3 regions of the Acetivibrio cellulolyticus CD2 genome follow, and region 1 is predicted to be linked to each of the others. Evidence: a T-box and tRNA genes for the amino acid it is inferred to sense, from the RefSeq annotation. Region 1 holds a T-box; the other regions hold tRNA genes.
What was found. The T-box of region 1 lies ahead of tyrS (tyrosine--tRNA ligase). A T-box ahead of a tRNA ligase gene usually reads a tRNA of that ligase, here a tRNA-Tyr.
Positions count from the first base shown of each region.

Region 2: it encodes a tRNA-Tyr, which carries the amino acid that the T-box ahead of tyrS (tyrosine--tRNA ligase) is inferred to sense. The anticodon was not compared.
Region 3: it encodes a tRNA-Tyr, which carries the amino acid that the T-box ahead of tyrS (tyrosine--tRNA ligase) is inferred to sense. The anticodon was not compared.

Region 1 is NZ_JH556658.1:844,355-851,129, reverse strand. It holds gene ACECE_RS0219170 (HD domain-containing phosphohydrolase) at 1-1,226, opposite strand, end outside; gene ACECE_RS0219165 (histidinol-phosphatase HisJ family protein) at 1,791-2,591, shown strand; gene tyrS (tyrosine--tRNA ligase) at 2,719-3,948, opposite strand; T-box leader at 4,033-4,277, opposite strand; gene mnmA (tRNA 2-thiouridine(34) synthase MnmA) at 4,349-5,431, opposite strand; gene nifU (Fe-S cluster assembly scaffold protein NifU) at 5,424-5,876, opposite strand; gene nifS (cysteine desulfurase NifS) at 5,878-6,775, opposite strand, start outside.
Region 2 is NZ_JH556655.1:23,780-30,554, reverse strand. It holds gene ACECE_RS0211885 (adenylosuccinate synthase) at 257-1,528, shown strand; tRNA gene ACECE_RS0211880 (tRNA-Lys) at 1,870-1,945, shown strand; tRNA gene ACECE_RS0211875 (tRNA-Glu) at 2,504-2,578, shown strand; tRNA gene ACECE_RS0211870 (tRNA-Asp) at 2,654-2,730, shown strand; tRNA gene ACECE_RS0211865 (tRNA-Thr) at 2,745-2,820, shown strand; tRNA gene ACECE_RS0211860 (tRNA-Tyr) at 2,825-2,909, shown strand; gene ACECE_RS0211855 (glycosyltransferase family 2 protein) at 3,234-4,208, opposite strand; gene ACECE_RS0211850 (glycosyltransferase family 39 protein) at 4,233-6,775, opposite strand, start outside.
Region 3 is NZ_JH556651.1:237,047-243,821, forward strand. It holds gene ACECE_RS26250 (Fur family transcriptional regulator) at 1-265, shown strand, start outside; gene ACECE_RS0201300 (metal ABC transporter substrate-binding protein) at 674-1,651, shown strand; gene ACECE_RS0201305 (metal ABC transporter ATP-binding protein) at 1,651-2,358, shown strand; gene ACECE_RS0201310 (metal ABC transporter permease) at 2,351-3,187, shown strand; gene ACECE_RS0201315 (TIGR03943 family putative permease subunit) at 3,190-3,702, shown strand; tRNA gene ACECE_RS0201320 (tRNA-Tyr) at 3,881-3,965, opposite strand; tRNA gene ACECE_RS0201325 (tRNA-Phe) at 3,975-4,050, opposite strand; tRNA gene ACECE_RS0201330 (tRNA-Ile) at 4,066-4,142, opposite strand; gene ACECE_RS0201335 (M42 family metallopeptidase) at 4,462-5,487, shown strand; gene ACECE_RS0201340 (M42 family metallopeptidase) at 5,555-6,598, shown strand; gene ACECE_RS0201345 (M42 family metallopeptidase) at 6,700-6,775, shown strand, end outside.

The sequences.
Region 1 (6,775 bases):
TATTTAACTAATGGTACAACATCCTTAAACATGGAAATTGCAGACAGTATATACGCACCCTTAAGCGGATGTTTCTTAATCTCCTCATATTCGGAAAAATCAAGTTTGTCAGTTTTAAACAATATGTCATCGGCTGTTCCAATTTTCCCTATATCATGGAATATACCGCCAACTTTCAATAATTCTATCTCTTCCGGGCTTAAATTAAACTCCTCACCTAACTTTCCAGTATAGTATGATACCCTGTCAGAATGGCCGCGAGTATAAATATCCTTGGCATCAACTGTTAGGCGTAAAGCCTCAATCGTATCAATATACCTGTTTCTCAATTCCTGATAAGTTCTATCGAGTTCTTCCTTTTTCATATTTATAAGTGAATGTAAGAAGGCATTGTTGATAGATGATGCAGCTTGAGTTGAGTATATTTCAAGCAATTTTAGCCCTTCATCAAAGTTGTTGCTCTCTATGTAAATTACTCCAATAGAACTCTTATTGTCACCTATTAGAGGAAGAATAATTCCATGATCTAGGTTAACTGTAACTCTATTCGCTCTGGAAAAACCGATATGTTCCATTAGATCAGGGCTAAGCATAGTGACTAATGATTCTACAGGAATTTTGTATTCGCCGACCCCTTTATAAATAATTTCTCCTTGACTGCTATTGCAATCATCGACAAGAATAAAGGCATCTTTACTGTTCACTAAAGGCATAAGACCTTCAAGAATTTCTTCAAGAATTGTATCAATCGGTTGCAACTGATATATTTTAGGTACCGCATAAAGTATTCTGTTTAGACCATCCTTGAATTGTTTGATAGTGCGCATCTGAGATATGGATTTTATACCTGACTCGATTAACAATAAAAGTTGATCAAATCGGTCTCCTTTTTCACAATAGCCTTGAATATCAAGGGCTTTAATTGTTTCCAGAGGCGGCGCAAGATCCTTGTGTCCCGTCAATAGGAGTATGTAAATATCCTTATTAAACTCTCTTATTTTAGCAACAACCTCATCTCCATGGATGGGAGACATTATATAATCTAATATAAGCATATCAAAAGGTTCAGTCTCGAGGTGTTTTATGGCCTCAATAGGGTTAGAAATACCTACACAAAAATACCCGCTTCGTGTAAGCATTACTTTAAGAGAATTAATTATACCTTCTTCATCGTCTACTATAAGAATCTTATAGTCGGTTGATACTTCAGTAATCTTTTTTCGCACACTAAACCCCTCCTAAACCTAATTGCATTATCTAAAGCTGCATTTTAAGCTGATTAAAAGCCTATCCATTGCATGAAAATAAACCAAAGGTACCAAGTAAGTTGCTGTAAGATTTCCCTAAATATTATTTTCAATACACCGGACTTATTAGAATTTCTTTGAAAGCTTGCTATTTTCAGGATGAGCTAAAAGAAAACTTTTGACTATTTTTACAAAATCAAAAACAAGTGCAATTAATGCCTTATTTATATTTTATATAATTTCTATAAATTATGCAAGTCTTTTTATATAGGCTATTAGTAGCATTTTTATAGGACCAAACTAAAACCCTTCTTTTCCATATCCCTTAATAATATACTTTTCTGCAAACTTGTGTTAAGGCTTCGTATATATTTGCTCTTATTTCTTGACTTATTTTTTTTCTTGATTTATAAATAATACTATAGGAATTGGTGAACTGCAACTTCCACTTTTTACTTAACCTATATTAATTAAAAGCCTTTTGTACATAGTGGAAGTTATATTTTAACTATTCGATATTATACAATTTGGAGGAATTGATATATGTTTGATTGCCATGTACACAGTAATTTTTCAGGTGATAGTGATATGAATTGCATAGATGCTTTGAATACAGCCATTAATATTGGTATACAAGGGGTTTCGTTTACTGATCATCTCGATTATGACTATCCTGATTATGATGATGTGTTTATGATCGACTTTGACAAATACTCAGAAACTATGGACCTTATAAAAAGTGATTTTAATGGCCGAATAAAAGTATTTAAAGGTATTGAAGTTGGTATACAGCCCCAGGTAATAGATAGTACTTTAGAGGTATTAAACAGTTACAATTTCGATATTGTTATTGCCTCTGTCCATATTGTTGACAAACTGGACTTACACAATGGGGATTTTTGCAAATCAAAAAGCAAAACTGAATCCTATACAAGATACCTTCAAGAAGTACTTCAAACCTTAAAATCCTTTGACAATTTCGACATCTTTGGGCATCTTGATCTCATAAGGAGGTATGGATGTTATGACAACAGGATATTAGAATATTCTGACTACAGTGATTTGATCGATTCAATTCTAAAGCAAATCATTGCAAAGGGTAAAGGTATTGAAGTAAACACTTCAGGCTTCAGATATAATTTGGCTTCACCTATGCCGGATTTTGAAATAGTTAAACGTTATAGGGAGCTTGGCGGTGAAATTATAAGTACAAGTTCGGATGCACATACGCCTGAACATATTGGCTATAAGTTTGATTATATTAAGGAAATGATATCAAAAGCTGGATTTGCTTATACATCACACTTTGAGCAAAGGAAACCGGTCTTCACAAAAATAGATTAAATACCGTTTATATCAAATCTGTATTTTGGTATAAAAATGTAAATATTGGACTGACTGTTGTGCCTTATAATATCGAGTGCCAGCAAATTGTAACTTTGCTGGCACTCGATATCTTAATGCAATTGTTTTATCTGATTATTTTTACCTTATGGTAAACCTTCTTTCCCTTTTTGATGATTATTTCATCATCCTTAAAGTCTTCTTCCTTTACCATGAAATCAATTTTATCAACTTTTTCTTCGTTGACACTTACTCCACCCTGTTCAATAAGACGTCTTCCCTCACCTTTAGATGGTGCTAACTTTGTCTTTACTAAAAGATCAAGTATATTAATTCCATTGGCTAATTCTTCAGTACCTATTTCTGTAGTTGGCATATTCTCAGAGCTTGCACCTTTAACAAAAAGAGCTTCAGCTGCACTTTGTGCTTTTCCAGCCTCTTCTTCACCATGAATAAGCTTTGTTACTTCATATGCAAGAATCTTCTTTGCCTCATTTATTTGCTGATCCTTGAGCTTTGCAAGTTCGTCAATTTCGCTCAATGGAAGGAAAGTAAGCAGTTTCAAACATTTAATAACATCACTGTCATTTATGTTTCTCCAGTACTGGTAGAAATCGTATGGAGGTGTCTTATTTGGGTCAAGCCACAAAGCTCCCTTTTCGGTTTTGCCCATTTTTTTCCCTTCACTGGTTGTAAGAAGTGTAAAAGTCATACCATAGGCATCCTTTCCTTCTACCCTTCTAATAAGTTCAATACCGTAAAGAATATTTGACCATTGGTCATCTCCTCCAAGTTCGAGCAAACACCCATGATCCTGGTATAATTTCAAGAAATCGTAGCTCTGCATGAGCATGTAATTAAATTCTATAAAGGATAAACCTTTCTCAAGTCTTGATTTAAAGCATTCTGCAGTGAGCATCCTGTTCACTGAAAAATGAACTCCTACCTCCCTTAAGAATTTTACATAATTCAAATCCAGAAGCCAGTCAGCATTATCCACCATTATCGCTTTATTATCACTAAAGTCAATAAAATTGGACAATTGCTTTTTAAAATTGTTAGCATTACTTTGTATTTCTTCGCGTGTCATCATTCTTCTCATATCAGTTTTGCCGCTCGGATCGCCTACCATTGCTGTTCCGCCTCCGATTATGGCTATTGGTTTATGTCCTGCACGCTGCATATGTGCCATAACAACCATCTGCAAAAAATGTCCTACATGAAGACTATCTGCTGTTGGATCAAAACCAATATAGAAAGTAACTTTTTCCTTTTCAAGAAGTTCCCTTACAGTTTCCTCGTGGGTTACCTGTGCTATAAATCCTCTTTGCTTTAATGTTTCAAACACACTAGACATATTGTTTCCTCCTAAACAATCTTATTTATAAAGTCAAATCTGTATAAAGAAAAATACCAACTAAAAAAGCCCTCACATCCTTATGTTAAGGACGAGAAAGCTCCCGTGGTACCACCTTAATTCGTACACCAAAATATAGTGTACCTCATTATACACCGCCAATATAACGGTAGGCTTCCGGCTCTGCTTAGTGGTGTATGTAAAAACACTTTCAGCATGCAACTCCAGAGGGTATTTGGTTAATCTATGTGCTGAAGCCCTCTCACCAACCGGACTACTCTCTTTTGTGTAACCATAGACAACTACTTTCACTCTTTCACAGTCTTTAAATTATTCTAACATATAGACTTTAAGTTTACAAGAATTTTATTAAGCTTCTATGCCTTACATGGAAGAATAGCTATTCTTGTATAATTCCGCCTCCAACTACTATATCGTCCTCATAAAATACGACCGATTGGCCGGGAGTTATAGCTCTCTGAGGAGTATCAAATTCTACCCGTACTTTGCCGTTTTCAATAGGGATGATTGTTGCATCCCCTTCTTTAGCTGAATATCTTATCTTTGCTTTTACTCTCATAGGCTCATACAAGCCATCAATTGAGATAAAATTCAAGTCATCGGCTATTAATTTATCGCTAAATACTTCACTGTTATCACCGAGTATTACATTATTATTCTTAACATCCAGGCCAATAACATACATTGGTTTTCCAAAAGCGATCCCTAAGCCCTTTCTTTGTCCGACTGTATAGTGTATTAAGCCTTTATGCCTTCCTAGAATATTCCCCTTTGTATCTACAAAATTCCCCGGAACTATTTTTTTATCGGTGTTTTCTTGGATAAATCTACCGTAATTGTTGTCATCTACAAAGCATATCTCCTGGCTGTCAGGCTTTGATGCAACACAAAGTCCAAGTTCTGCAGCTTTTTGCCTGACAACATCCTTGCTATAGTTACCAATAGGCATAAGCACTTTTGAAAGCTGATCTTGTGTCAGATTGTACAGAGCATATGTTTGATCCTTCTGCTGTGTTACTGATTTTTTTAAAAGATACCTCTTCCTATTCTCATCGTATTCAATTATTGCGTAATGTCCTGTAGCTACATAGTCAAGGCCCATCGAAACAGCCTTGCTCAACAGCGATTCAAATTTTACATGCCTGTTGCACGCTATACAAGGGTTAGGCGTCTTTCCCTTTAAGTATTCGTCTATAAAATAGTTTATGACCTTCTCTTCAAAAACCTCTTTGAAATTAAGTACATAATATGGTATCCCAAGGCTGTTAGCTACACCTCTGGCATCATCAACTGCCGACAGTGAGCAGCAGCCGCCTTCAGTTAATTTGACCTCTTCTTTAGTTTCCGGCCATATTTGCATTGTGACACCTATAACATCATAACCTTTTTCTAAAAGTACAGCGGCAGCTACTGAACTATCAACGCCGCCGCTCATACCTATCATAACGCTCTTTTTAGTCATCGTCGTCCTCATCAAACTCATGGTGTATATCATCACAACGTCTTCCGCAAGCACCGCAGTCACAACTTTCATCAAGTCTGCCGTTTTTTCTCAGATAATCTTCTATGGCTGCTCTTATAGCTTCTTCAGCAAGGTTGGAGCAGTGCATCTTAACAGGAGGAAGACCATCTAATGCTTCAGCAACAGCCTGATTTGTAATTTTGAGAGCCTCTTCAACCGTCTTGCCAACAACAAGCTCTGTAGCCATACTGCTGGTTGCGACTGCAGCTCCGCAGCCAAATGTTTTGAATTTGGCATCTTTAATGATATCGTTCTCTATTTTCAGATATATTTTCATAATATCGCCACATTTAGCGTTTCCTACTTCACCTACACCGTCAGCGTTATCAATTTCGCCAACATTTCTAGGGTTCATAAAATGGTCCATTACCTTTTCACTATACATATTAATTCCCTCTTTTCACCTTTTCATATAATGGGGACATTTCCCTTAATCTTTCAACTATTAATGGCAACACTTCCATCAGATAATCTACATCTTCATGAGTATTTTCATCACCAAAAGTCACTCTTAATGAACCGTGAGCTATCTCATGAGGTAAGCCAATTGCCAACAATACATGGGACGGATCAAGCGAGCCTGAAGTACATGCAGAGCCACTCGATGCCGCAATTCCTTTCATATCAAGCATTAATAAAAGAGATTCACCTTCTATAAACTCAAAAGAAAAATTAACATTGCCGGGCAGCCTCTTATATCTGTCACCATTTAGCTTCACAAACGGTATTTTTTTTGTAATTTCTTCAATAGTCCTATCTCTTAATTCCATCAATTTTCTATTATACTGCTCAATGTTCTGTGTTGCAAGCTCAATTGCTTTTCCAAGTCCAACAATTCCAGGCACATTCTCCGTACTTGCTCTTCTTCCTCTTTCCTGGGCACCGCCATGAAGGAATGTTGTAATCTTAACGCCTTTTCTGATATATAAGGCACCTACACCTTTCGGACCATAAAATTTGTGGCCTGAAAGGGATAATAAATCTACATTTAATTCATTAACATTTATAGGTATATTACCTACAGCCTGTACAGCGTCTGTATGGAAATACACATTTTTTTCCTTTGCAATTTTGCCAATTTCAGCTATAGGCTGAACTGTTCCAATCTCATTGTTGGCATACATTATTGTTATCAATATTGTATTAGGTTTAATTGCGTTTCTTACCTGTTCTGGTGAAACCAATCCGTTTTCATCTACAGGCAGGTAAGTAACTTCAAATCCATCACTTTCAAGATACTGGCATGTATGAAGCACTGCATGATGTTCTATTGCTGTAGTAATT
Region 2 (6,775 bases), on a different contig from region 1:
TTAGAAATACGCCTAAATGTGCTAGAAAGGTCCTTTATTAGCATGAAATCCGAACAATGAGAGCGAAAAATGAATTAATATTCGGAAAACTGGTTGCTTTTTCACAGGGATATGGTACAATAATTAAAGTAAGGTTTATATTGTAATTGGTTTGTTTTGCGGTTATAATTTATATGTTGTCAAAAATAAGGAAATTTGCAGTACCATTAAGAGCTATTATTTGTGGTCTGACTTCCGGAATAGGGGGAATGGTAGAATGGCTACCAGAGTAGTAATAGGCACACAATGGGGTGATGAGGGAAAGGGAAAGTATATTGATATGCTTGCCAAAACCTCAGATGTAGTAGTACGTTTTTCAGGCGGAAATAATGCAGGACATACAATAGTCGCGGATGGAGTTAAATACGCGTTGCACCTCATACCATCAGGTATCCTTCATAAGGGGAAAACGTGCATAATTGGGAATGGAGTAGTTGTAGATCCGGCCGTTTTATTAAAAGAAATGGAGAATCTTGCGGATAAAGGAATTAGTACAGATAAACTTTTAATTAGTGATAGAGCGCATGTAATAATGCCATATCATAGACTCCTTGATGAGCTTCAGGAGAAGTTTAGAGGAGAAAATTCAATAGGAACTACAAAAAGAGGTATAGGACCTGCATATGCCGATAAAACAGAAAGATCCGGAATAAGAATGTGTGACTTAATAGATGAAGAGATTTTTGTAAAAAAGGTAAAAGAAAACCTTGCTGTTAAGAATCTTATTATTGAAAAAGTATATGGCGGGCAGGCAATTAACGAGGACGAAGTAATTTCAGAATATTTGGAATATGCTAAAAAGTTAAAGTCTCATGTTATAGATGCTAACAGCTTACTTTTTGATAGTATTGAAGCTGAAAAGGAAATTTTGTTTGAAGGAGCTCAAGCTACGTTCCTGGATTTGGATTTTGGTACATATCCGTATGTTACATCCTCAAACCCTATAGCGGGTGGAGTTTGTACAGGTGCTGGAATAGGGCCTGTATATATTGATGAGGTTTATGGCGTTTTGAAGGCTTATACTTCGAGAGTTGGAGCTGGACCATTTCCGACTGAGCAGGATAACGAAATAGGCAATACCATAAGAGAGCTTGGTTGGGAGTATGGTACAACCACAGGAAGACCGAGACGTTGTGGGTGGCTTGATTTGGTTATGATAAGATATGCCGCAAGGGTTAATGGTTTAACGGGACTTGCAATAAATCATGTAGATACGATTGGAAAGCTCCCTAAGATCAAACTTTGTGTAGCATACAAGAAAGACGGTAAAGAGACAAAAGCTTTTCCTGCAAGCTTGAAAGAGCTTGCTAAATGTGAGCCTGTTTATGAAGAATTTGACGGATGGAATGAGGATATTTCAAGTGTTAGGAATTTTAATGATTTACCAGAGAATGCAAAGAAGTATCTGAACAGGATTGAAGAGCTCGTAGGTGTTAAAATAAAGCTAATTGGAGTAGGAAAAGAAAGAGAGCAAACGGTAAGAGTATAAAGTTTTCTTAGTGTGAAGATATATTTATGATTTATACTTAGGGAGTGTCGTAAAACTACTTAAAAAGTAGTGAGCGATGCTCCCTTTACTTATAAAAATGTAAAATAGTTCCTAAAACTTGCGTATTATTTTAAATATTATCTCTCTTTTTCCTTTTTAATCGCACTTTTATAAGCCTAATTGCTTTTAGTAAAATGTATTTAAATAAGCCAGCTAGCAATGCTACCATAAGGATCTTTACTATATTTTAAAAATATTTTAAAATAATTTTGAAAAACTGGTTGACAGAACTATGAGTTCTGCTGTAATATATATAACTGTGCGGTAGAAATTTAAGGCATGGGCCATTAGCTCAGTTGGCAGAGCACTTGACTTTTAATCAAGGTGTCCCGCGTTCGAGTCGCGGATGGCTCACCAAAACAAAAAAGCGTGTATTTCAGAAAATATGAAATGCACGCTTTTTTGCATTGTTTTCTAACCAAATGCAAGCCAATATGTGCGCTTCTTTATGTTAATCTTGTGTTGTCCTGTCCTAGTTACCATTACCATACCATTATCAGCGTATATTGGCATTTATTATGGAGGTAACGCAAGCTGACTATATTAGAAGGAACCCATATAAAATATTGGTGCTTTTTGAGCTGCAGCAAAGCAAAAAAGCGTTAATGAAATTGATTAAAGACATGGTTATAAATCTCATTCTTAATTTGCACGTGTGTTTATTGAATTTTATGGTATATAGTCCGCCTTTTAATGACTTTTAACAGAACTGTTAGTGGAGTTATTCTTTATGACTCAGTTCTCAAAGGCTAGGGATATAAGCATTTTGGCCGTGGCACCTATTGAATGCTAAAATGGGGATAAAATTCTACAAAATTTTTTTTAAATTATGCTTGACTTTTTGCTCTGATCTGGTTAGAATATATTTTGTCGGTTGACGCAAGTGATAACAAAACGAAAGCCGATGATATTTATGGCCCATTGGTCAAGCGGTTAAGACACCGCCCTTTCACGGCGGCTACAGGGGTTCGAATCCCCTATGGGTCACCATTATAACCTGTGCAAACTGCTGGTCTGTCAGAAAGGGAAATAGCTGGTAGGCCAGTTAGCAGGTCAAAAAAATATGGCCCGGTAGTTCAGTTGGTTAGAATGCCAGCCTGTCACGCTGGAGGTCGAGGGTTCGAGCCCCTTCCGGGTCGCCATTAAAATTTAATATGCTGGTGTAGCTCAGCAGGTAGAGCAATTGACTTGTAATCAATAGGTCGGGGGTTCGATTCCGTCCACCAGCTCCAATATGGGAGGGTTCCCGAGCGGCCAAAGGGGGCAGACTGTAAATCTGTTGTCTCTGACTTCGATGGTTCGAATCCATCTCCTCCCACCAAAATGAAGCGAGTCATTTGACTCGCTTTATTTATTTGTGTTAGCCAATAAACCCATAGCTATGCTACGGGAGTCAATGAGCATTATCCTCAATTCAAGTAGAAAAATAGGAGAGCCAGATGAAAAGATAGTTACTTAACATTTATGTAAAATAGTATTAGGGTTTGAAATGTCCCTCTAGAAGGCTTTATAAAGCTTTTTAGAGCTTTTTTTAATTGAGGAGAGGGAAACATATTAGTGATATGTTTTTTGCGTTATTATGTTGCCTGGTATTACATATAAAGCTCGAAGGTATAAGACCTTCGAGCTTTATAACATAGGAATATTATTTTCTTCCTATAATCTTATTTGACTTTTCTTCTGAAAAATTCTTTGTCTGCCTGACAATATATAATGGTCTTCCTTTTGCTTCATCATAAATTCTTCCAATATATTCTCCAATAATACCAAGAATCATCAATGTAATACCGTTAAAAAACAAGACAACTGCAAGTATAGAAGCCCATCCTGGCTGAGTAATAGCTGGCATAAACAGCTTTGTACAAAGCACTACAAGAAGGTAAATAAAGCTGAGGAAGGACAATAGCATACCAGTATAAGAAGCAAGCTTTAATGGCTTGTATGAAAATGAAGTTATTGCATCAGCAGCAAATCTGATCATTTTCTTTAAAGGATACTTTGTCTCTCCAGCAAAGCGCTTATCCCTGTTAAATTCCAACCCGTACTGTTTGAAACCCAGCCAGCTTATAATTCCTCGAATATATCTATTTTTCTCGTTAACCAGTTTTAATGCGTCACAAACTTTTCTGTCAATAAGCCTGAAGTCACCGGTATCTACAGGAATATCAACATCAGTCATGCTTCTTAAGAAGCGGTAGAACACTTTTGCAGTAAACTTCTTGAAGAAGGTTTCTCCTTTTCTGCTGGCTCTTTTTCCATAAACAACATCGTAACCTTCGCGCCATTTTTCAATCATTTTAGGTATTAATTCAGGTGGATCCTGAAGGTCAGCATCAATTACTACAACAGAGTCTCCTTCGGAAAAGTCCATTCCAGCTGTTATAGCTGTCTGGTGCCCAAAGTTTCTAGCAAAGTCGACGAACTTTATTGTATTATCCTTATTGCAAATTTCATACACCATTTGAGCTGTTTTATCTCTGCTTCCATCATTTACAAAGACTATTTCATAGGGCTCATTTAAAGAGTCCATGACTTTTTTGAGCCTCTTATAGGTTTCAAGAAGAACTTCCTCCTCATTATAAAGCGGAACTACAACAGAACAAACTATTTTTTCAGACATGTAATTTCTCCTCCTAAGTCTTATTTAAAAATACCAGGTTCCAAACCATTTTAAATTGCCCATGTATTCAATAGGCACTTCAAGTCCTGAGAGACCTGGATAATAAAGGACAAAAAGTGCAAACACCAATCCAAGATAAACATAGGCTATAAACTTTCCTTTAGGATATTTATCGACAAAAATATTTATTATATAAACTATTGAAAGTATTAAAAATGGTACTATAGAGAAGTAGTGATAGATAAATGCTACTCTTGTAATAAATATCCAGGGGATATACTGAAAGACTATTGCTGCCATAATTACAAGCAACTTTCTGTCGTATTTATATATTCCCCTAAACAATATTGAAATACAAATTGCTAGAAAAATCAATATTGCCAAGCGAGTACTCAATTGCTTATAAAAATCCAGATTTTTTTCTGCTCCGTAGAAAAGTAAAACGGGAATTATAAAACCTATATAAGAAGCAGCTGAGGCGAGTAGCTGCTTTTTATCAAATTTTGACAGGATGAGCAATAGTATTAATATAGTGGCACATATTGCCATCCACCATGTTTCCAGCCTTCCGAATTTAGTAACAGAAGTAGTTAATGTGCCTGGTAGTGCTGTAAATGCAAATGCTGCAGCCGATGTAATGAAGATTGGGACATAGTATTTCTTTAATTTTGAAAGTGCAAAGACCGTGAATATAACAAAGACGAGAATACCTGTCCACCAAATAGCAGGGTTACCCATGGTAAAAATCTTTGAAGCCATATCAGGTTCTAAATCACTTCCAAAATAGAAGGCCATTGGTTTGACCATAATAGGCCATTCCCACCAGGATGATTGATAAGGATGATCATCTACCAGGTTTGAATGATAATTAAACATACTGACTGAATTGTCGTAAAAGAGGTTTAGCCCGTGACCTTCGCCGGGAACCTGCATCCAAGGGATATATGACAAGGTGTATATAATTAATGGCATTAAAATAAATGCAAAGACACAGTATGCAACTGTAGAATTAACGTAGAGCGGGAAGAATCGGTATACCCAGGAGCCTTTTTGTGGCTCTTTAGCAATTAGTTTTTTGTAATCATTAAATTCGCTTATCTTAGTAACGAAGAATAACAGTGCAAGTCCTGCAGCACCATAAAAAGCTATCCACTTGCTTGCCGCACCAAGTCCAAAAAATAGACCGCTCAGGAATAGTGGTTTTAATGATGCTTTGAACCCTAAAACGTATGATTTATTGGTAAAGTAATCATACATGTAATAATACATAAGAATAATAAATAGAGTAACATAACTGTCTATAGTGGCAATTCGTGTTTGGCTGAAATGCATAAATTCAAACATCATAAGGAAAGCAGAGCAGAATGCGTAAAATCTCTTGTGAAAGATTTTTTTGCCAAATGCATACATTACTGGTATCATAGCGGCGCCAAATAATGTCCCCATTATTCTCCAGCCAAAAGGCACCATTCCAAAAATAAGTAAACCCAGTGACAGGATAACCTTACCTAATGGGGGATGAGTTGTTTCATAGGGCTCTATCTTGTTTATGTGTTCATAGGCAGTACGTGCATGGTAAACTTCATCAAAATACATACTGTTCTTATAGGAAGGTTTGAATACTACAAGGTTCTGTTCATCAAAAAGATTTTCTATACTTCCTTTGCTGTTTTCGTTAACATTTTTTTTAATTATTGTAATGCCTTGCAGTGGTTTTGTACTTCCATATTCAAAAATACCTATTTCATTAAGTGTTCCACCGGCATCATCAACTATAAACTTAAGTTGTCTTGTCTTAACAGGAGCAGTTTCAATATACTTCCAGCTAAAGATATCCTCTTTTACAAAAGAAGCAAGATGTACAAAGCCGTTTTGTCCGTCAAGATACTCGATTGTATACTTTCCGGAGGCATCTCTGTCACTGCCAAGTCCTAAATTAAAATAGATTCGAGAAAGTGTAGTGTCCTTTCCTAGATCGACAGTAAAGTTTTCTCCGACCTTAGACGGCAGCCATGATGTAGTTGGTACTTTAAGATCGCCAAGATTGAACAAAGCTACCAAAAGGTATATAAGAGACATTGAGGCCATAATAAGAAAGTCTTTTTTGTCAAACCTGACCTTTTTTAATTGGGATCTTGCAGGAAGTGCACTTTCATCAAAATCCGATAAAGTTTTAGTTTTGATTTTTGGTGCAGATTTTATCTTGGAATTCTTGTCCTTATATATAATGAATAACGCAGAAAATATAATTCCTGCCATTAAGACGATGAACCCAACAAGAAAAGGACTAACAGTGCTATTAGCGGATTGATTTTGGTGTGAATTCCAGTTTGGATCCATACTTACGGAAGTTTTTCCGGGAGGCAGACTGTCAAGTTCGACCACTTCAACACTGTCGAACCAAGCTTTACCTGTATTTGTACTGCCATATCCACCTATGCCTAAAGTCAGGGTAAAGCTCTGCTGGTTGGGGCTTGTCTTTCCATAAAGCTCAACATACTCCCAATAGTTACTTGTTCCCTTGATATCTTTTGTGGAATCAAGAGAATTTTCAATTGAAAGGTTAG
Region 3 (6,775 bases), on a different contig from region 1:
GGATAAGCTTATTAAAGAAGGTGTCGTTCTAAAGCATGCTATATCTGATAGTAAGAATGCTTACTATCAGTATTTAGAACCGTCAGAAAAGAGTTTAAATCAATATAATCTTTTATGTGTTGAATGTGGCCAGATACTTCATTTGGGGTGTAATTATCTTGATGAGTTGTCAATATACGTACAGAAAGAGCTTAGTTTTAAAATAGATAATCATAAGACTATATTTAATGGGTACTGTGAAAATTGTATTGATGAAAAACAATAATTACTTAAATGGTTAAATGATTGGCAAGGAGGAAGTAATTGCAATGTGTAATAAATACTTTAATACTAGAAGAATTGTAGTGCTACTTATTTTAATTTGCATTATTTCTACCTTCTTATTGCTCATCGGTTTCTCAATATCCCATGCTGATCATCATTGCACGGGAAGCAGTTGCCCGATATGTGCTCAAATTAACACATGTCTGGATTTTTTAAACAATCTAGTAAGTATTTTTTGTATAACATATCTATTTTTTATTTTTATCAGTTTATTGTATTCTAAATGTTTATTTATTAAACACTTCCTAAAAAAAGAAAGCACCCTTGTAGGATTAAAAGTGCAATTTAATAATTGAGAGCCTCCAAGTATTTTACAACTGAAAACAAAAAATTAGGAGGCTATTTTTGCATGAAAAAATTTATTTCAAGCATTTTTTTGGTTATGCTTATGGCAATAACTTTGGTGGGTTGTACTCAAAAGGAGGTTAAAGAAACCTCTAAAATAGATAATAAGCTTAACATTGTGGCAACAATCTTTCCACAGTACGATTTTACAAGAGCAATAGTTGGTGATAAGGCAAACTTGTCCATGTTGGTAAGTCCTGGCACATCAGTACATTCGTTTGAGCCATCCCCTGCGGATATAATAAAAGTAAAAAATGCTGACGTATTTATCTATATAGGCGGTGAAAGTGATGCCTGGATAGATAATATTTTAAAATCAATAGATATATCAAAAAAGAAAATCATACGTTTGATAGATTATGTAAATACAGTAGAAGAACAAACTGTGGAAGGTATGGAACCTGAAAAGGATGAGTCTGAAAGTGAGGGACATGATAAAAAAGAAGAGCATGAATATGATGAACATATTTGGACGTCACCGAAGAATGCCATAAAATTGATTGGAGCGATTTCAGAATGTTTATGTGAAAAGGATAAAACAAACGCTGGATTTTACCGTCAAAATGCCCAAAATTATATTGATGGAATTAAAAAAGTTGATGAGGATATTGCTTCGATTGTAAAGAATTCATCAAATAAGCTAATTGTAGTTGCTGATAAATTTCCGTTTCGCTATTTTGTGGATGAATACGGTCTTAAATATTGTGCAGCATTCGGCGGATGCAGTGACCAAACAGATGCAAGTGCTTCAACTATCGCATATATGGTAGATACAGTGAAGAAAAACAAAATCCCTTATGTATACTATGTGGAACTCAGCAATCAGAATGTAGCCAAATCAATATGTGAACAAACAGACTCAAAAATGCTTCTTCTTCATTCTTGCCATAATGTTTCAAGAGAAGATTTTGATTCAGGAGTGACATACCTTTCTCTAATGAAACAAAATGCTGAGAATTTGAGAAAGGGGCTTGGTAAGTGATGAGTATCATTTCTTGTAAGGGAATATCAATTAAATATGATGGAGGTTTTGCTGTAAAGGATGTAAGCTTTGAATTAATGCAGGGAGACTATCTTTATATTGTTGGAGAAAACGGCTCGGGCAAAAGTACTTTAATGAAAGGCATTCTAGGTCTATTGAAACCTGCCAATGGTCAGATTATATTTAACGGATTAAAACAAAAGGAAATAGGCTATCTGCCTCAACAAACAGTTGTTCAAAAAGATTTTCCTGCAAGTGTATATGAGGTAGTACTTTCAGGTTGTTTAAATCGGCATGGATTTATGCCATTTTATTCAAAAAAAGATAGAGAAAATGCTAAAAATAATATAAAACATCTTGGGATTGAAGCATTTAAAAAGAAGTCTTACCGTGATTTATCTGGCGGGCAACAACAGCGCGTGCTTTTAGCACGCGCTCTGTGCGCTACCGATAAGCTGTTAATGTTGGATGAACCGGTTTCAGGTCTTGATCCCGTTGTGTCTTCGGAAATGTATTCCTTGCTTTATAAGTTAAATCATGAACACGGTATAACAATCATTATGATATCTCATGATATACAGAGTGCTGTCCAATACGGCAATAAGATTTTACACATGCAAACATCACCCTTGTTTTTTGGTTCCACAATGGAATATATGAATACCAATATAGGTATTAGAATGATGGGAGGTGTAGAAAATGCTTAATTTATTGCAAGAGCTTTTTTCTTATCCCTTTATTATAAGAGCTTTAGTGGTAGGTATTCTCGTTTCTTTATGTGCATCCTTGCTTGGAGTAAGTCTTGTTCTAAAGCGTTATTCTATGATTGGTGATGGACTCTCCCATGTTGGATTTGGAACTTTGGCAATAGCAATGTCATTGAATCTTGCACCTCTACAGGTTTCAATACCTTTGGTCATTCTTGCGGCATTTTTACTGCTTAGGTTAAGCGAAAATAGCAAAATTAAAGGTGATGCAGCCATAGCGCTTATTTCAAGCAGTTCTCTTGCAATAGGTGTTATTACCATATCATTAACCACAGGAATGAACGCTGATGTATGTAACTATATGTTCGGAAGTATACTTACAATGAGTAAAGGAGATCTTTACCTTAGCGTAACTGTATCAGTTGTAGTACTGATTTTATATGTACTTTTCTATAATAAAATATTTGCAGTTACATTTGATGAAAGCTTTGCAAAAGCCACTGGCACAAAAACAGGTTTATATAACATGCTTATTGCATTTCTTACTGCATTGATAATTGTAGTAGGAATGAGAATGATGGGAGCATTACTTATATCCAGCCTTATTATTTTCCCTTCTTTAACATCTATGAGGGTATTTAAAAGTTTTAAGAGCGTTGTAATCAGTTCAACTATACTATCGGTTACTTGTTTCTTTATTGGTTTAGTCGCTTCTTTTCAGTTTTCAACTCCTGCAGGTGCAAGCGTTGTAGTAGTAAACCTCGGAGCATTCTGTATGTTTTTTATTGCTGGACTGGTTCAAAAAAAGTTTAATATAAATGGAGGTTAATAATGAAAAAAATATTTATTTTTACGTTATTCATTTTAATTATATTTCTTGCCGGATGTAACAAGAAACCATTGTTAAGTGAACCTGGTACAACATCTATAGCCGAAGAGCAGACAGATAAATCAGCAGTGGTTTCAACACCAGAAGATCAAACAAATAGCAGTGGAAATATTGTTAAAATAAGTGAAAGGTTCTTTATTCAACAGTGCAATGATATATATACCAATCTCAATGATTATAAAGGTAAGACCATTCAGTTAGAGGGCATGTATGATTCATATACTGACGAGGAAACAGGTAAAACTCGTCATGCGGTGATTCGAAAAAGTCCTGGCTGCTGTGGAAATGATGGTGTTGTGGGATTTGAATTTTCCTATGACGGGCAAATGCCTAAGCTCAATGAATGGATTAAGGTAACTGGAACATTGGAGGTTGAAGAATCCGAAGATATCATATTACACCTTTCAAAACTTGAAGTTTTAGAAATACGTGGCAAAGAATTTGTGACAAATTAACTTAGAACAATAGAGAAAAGTGGTATTATGTAGGTTCATCTATACCTTTTTACTAAAACCTGCAAAATATAATTTAACATCAACATACACATTATGTAAATCTTTTCGTAATTCCAACAATTTAATCAACTAAATTGATAAAATTAAAAGAGCTAGACAGATTAGTCTAACTCTTTTTTGGTGGGAGGAGATGGATTCGAACCATCGAAGTCAGAGACAACAGATTTACAGTCTGCCCCCTTTGGCCGCTCGGGAACCCTCCCATATTTAATTGGTGCCCAGAGCCGGAATCGAACCAGCGACACGAGGATTTTCAGTCCTCTGCTCTACCGACTGAGCTATCTGGGCGTCTTACAAGTGTTTTGGTGGGCCTTCAGGGACTCGAACCCCGGACCAACCGGTTATGAGCCGGTTGCTCTAACCAACTGAGCTAAAGGCCCTTGCAAAGACGACAAGTGATAGTATAATGTAAAAGTTATGTTTAGTCAAGAGTATTTTTTAGAAAATTTAAAATAATTTTAGTTTTAGTCTACTGATTCAAGCCATTTATTTGCATATTTATAGAGCGGTATTATATAATTAAATAATACTTTTACAAGTACGTTGTTTCTGGAAGCCAATATATCTTGTTGTAATTAATACTAAGTTTTGGTAAGTTATATATTGTTGGATCAGGCTTTCAAAAAAGTTTGCTAAAAAGCATATTTTTTGAACAATACTATTAAGTAGAGAAATAAGTCAAAATTTACGAGGTGAAAAATGGACCATATAAGCGTTTTGAAAGACCTTAGCGCATTTACCGGTGTATCGGGCAGAGAGGAAGGCATATCTAAATATATTGCAGAGTTATTTAAGAACTACTGCGATAGTGTAGAGATAGATAAATTTTATAATGTCAGTGGTTATAAAAAAGGTTCAGCTGAAGCTGGGAAAAAGATTATGATCATGGCTCACCATGATGAGATCGGTCTGATGGTTAAAAGTATTGATGAAAATGGTTTTATAAAATTCACCAGTATCGGTGGAGTAGACAGTAAAATACTTCTTGCACAGGAGGTAGTGGTGCATGGAAGTGAGGACATTTATGGAGTTATTGGAGCAAAGCCGCCTCATCTTCTTAAACCGGAAGAGACAAAAAAGGCAGCAAAAATGGACGATCTGTATATTGACACAGGCTTTAACAAGGAGAGTATTTCAAAACTGGTTTCAATCGGAGATATTATAACTTTAAAAACATATCCATTTGAATTAAAGGGGAACAAGCTAAGTTCAAAATGCCTGGATAACAGGGCGGGAGTAGGTGTATTGCTTGATATTATGGATCGGCTTTCAAAGCTTAAGCATAATGATGATATAATTTTTGTTGCAACTTCACAGGAGGAATTAGGATTAAGCGGTGCAAAGATTGCTGCCTATAATATAAATCCTGATCTTGCAATTGTCATTGATGCTTGTCATGGGGAAATTCCGGATGCATCAAAGGATGAAACATATCCTTTGGGTAAGGGGCCGGCTATTGCAATTGGGCCAAATCTGCACAGACAAAATACAAAAAAAATAATTGATTTGGCAAAGGAAGAAAATATACCATACCAGATTGATGTGGAACCGGGAAACACAGGAACAGAAGCTTGGGCAACTCAGGTATCCAGGTCTGGAATTCCTACGTTACTGGTTTCCATTCCGTTAAAGTATATGCATACGACAATAGAGACCATACATATCAACGATATTAAAAATGCCGGGAAGCTGGTTTCAAGGTTTGTTTCAGATAGTGCTCTGTAATGCAATCAGTAATGATAAGAAGCACTGGATTTGTTTTTACTACTACTGTTGAAATGGAGGAAGTAAGGTGTATATAAAAGAACTTACGGAATTAAATGGGGTTTCGGGCAATGAGGATGAAGTCAGGGAATATATTAAACTGCATATAAAAGAATTTGCTGATGAGATTAATGTCGACTCAATGGGAAACGTGATTGCATTTAAGAAAGGAAAAAACAGCAAATACAAGGTGATGCTTTCTGCTCATATGGATGAAGTTGGGTTTATGGTTACGGGGTTTGGCGAGAATGGTGTGCTGAAATTTGCTACTGTTGGAGGAATTGATGAAAGAATACTTCCTGGGAAAAGGGTATTGGTCGGAGATAAAAATATACCGGGAGTAATAGGATCAAAACCTATTCACATGCAGGAGCGGGATGAAAGAAGCATTAATATAAAGCAAAAAAAGATGTATATAGATATTGGCACGGACAAAAAGGATGAATCCGAGAAGCTGGTTTCACTGGGTGATTATGTGTCATTTTACAGTCCGTTTACCGAATTCGGAGAAGGTCTTGTAAAGGCAAAAGCATTGGATGACAGGGTTGGATGTGCAATATTGCTTGAAGCACTTAAAGAAAGATATGAATTTGACCTGTATGCATGCTTTACAGTACAGGAAGAGGTGGGACTAAGAGGATCCCAGGTGGCAGCCTTCACTGTCAATCCTGACCTTGCACTTGTGGTAGAGGGGACTACATGTTCTGATGTACCCGGGGTGGACAAATACGAATATTCCACAATCCATGGGGATGGCGCGGCTCTTACTATAATGGACCGTACATCATACCCAAACAAGAACCTTGTTAATTATATTTATGAGCTTGCAAAGAAAAATCAAATACCTGTACAATTCAAGCAGACTACATCGGGTGGTAATGATGCGGGAAAAATACAGTTGAGTCAGGCAGGGGTGGTAACAGCGTCTATATCGGTTCCGTGCAGGTATATTCATTCACCTGTATCCGTTATGAGCAAAAAAGACTTTGAGAGCTGTAAGAATATTGTAATGGCAGTTTTAAGTGACCTGGGAAGGAATCAGGACTTGATTTCGTCTTTTGCTGTAAAATGAAATAGGTAAAATCCGGTGAAGCTAAATGCCCCAGAGATTTTGATTAAATACGAAAAGTTTTAATTAAAGATGAAGAGGATATAAAACAGGAGGAATCGTTTATGTTTGATTTGATAAAAAGGTTGACAGACTCTTTTGGCGTTTCAGGAAATGAAGAGGGAATAAGAGAGGCTATCA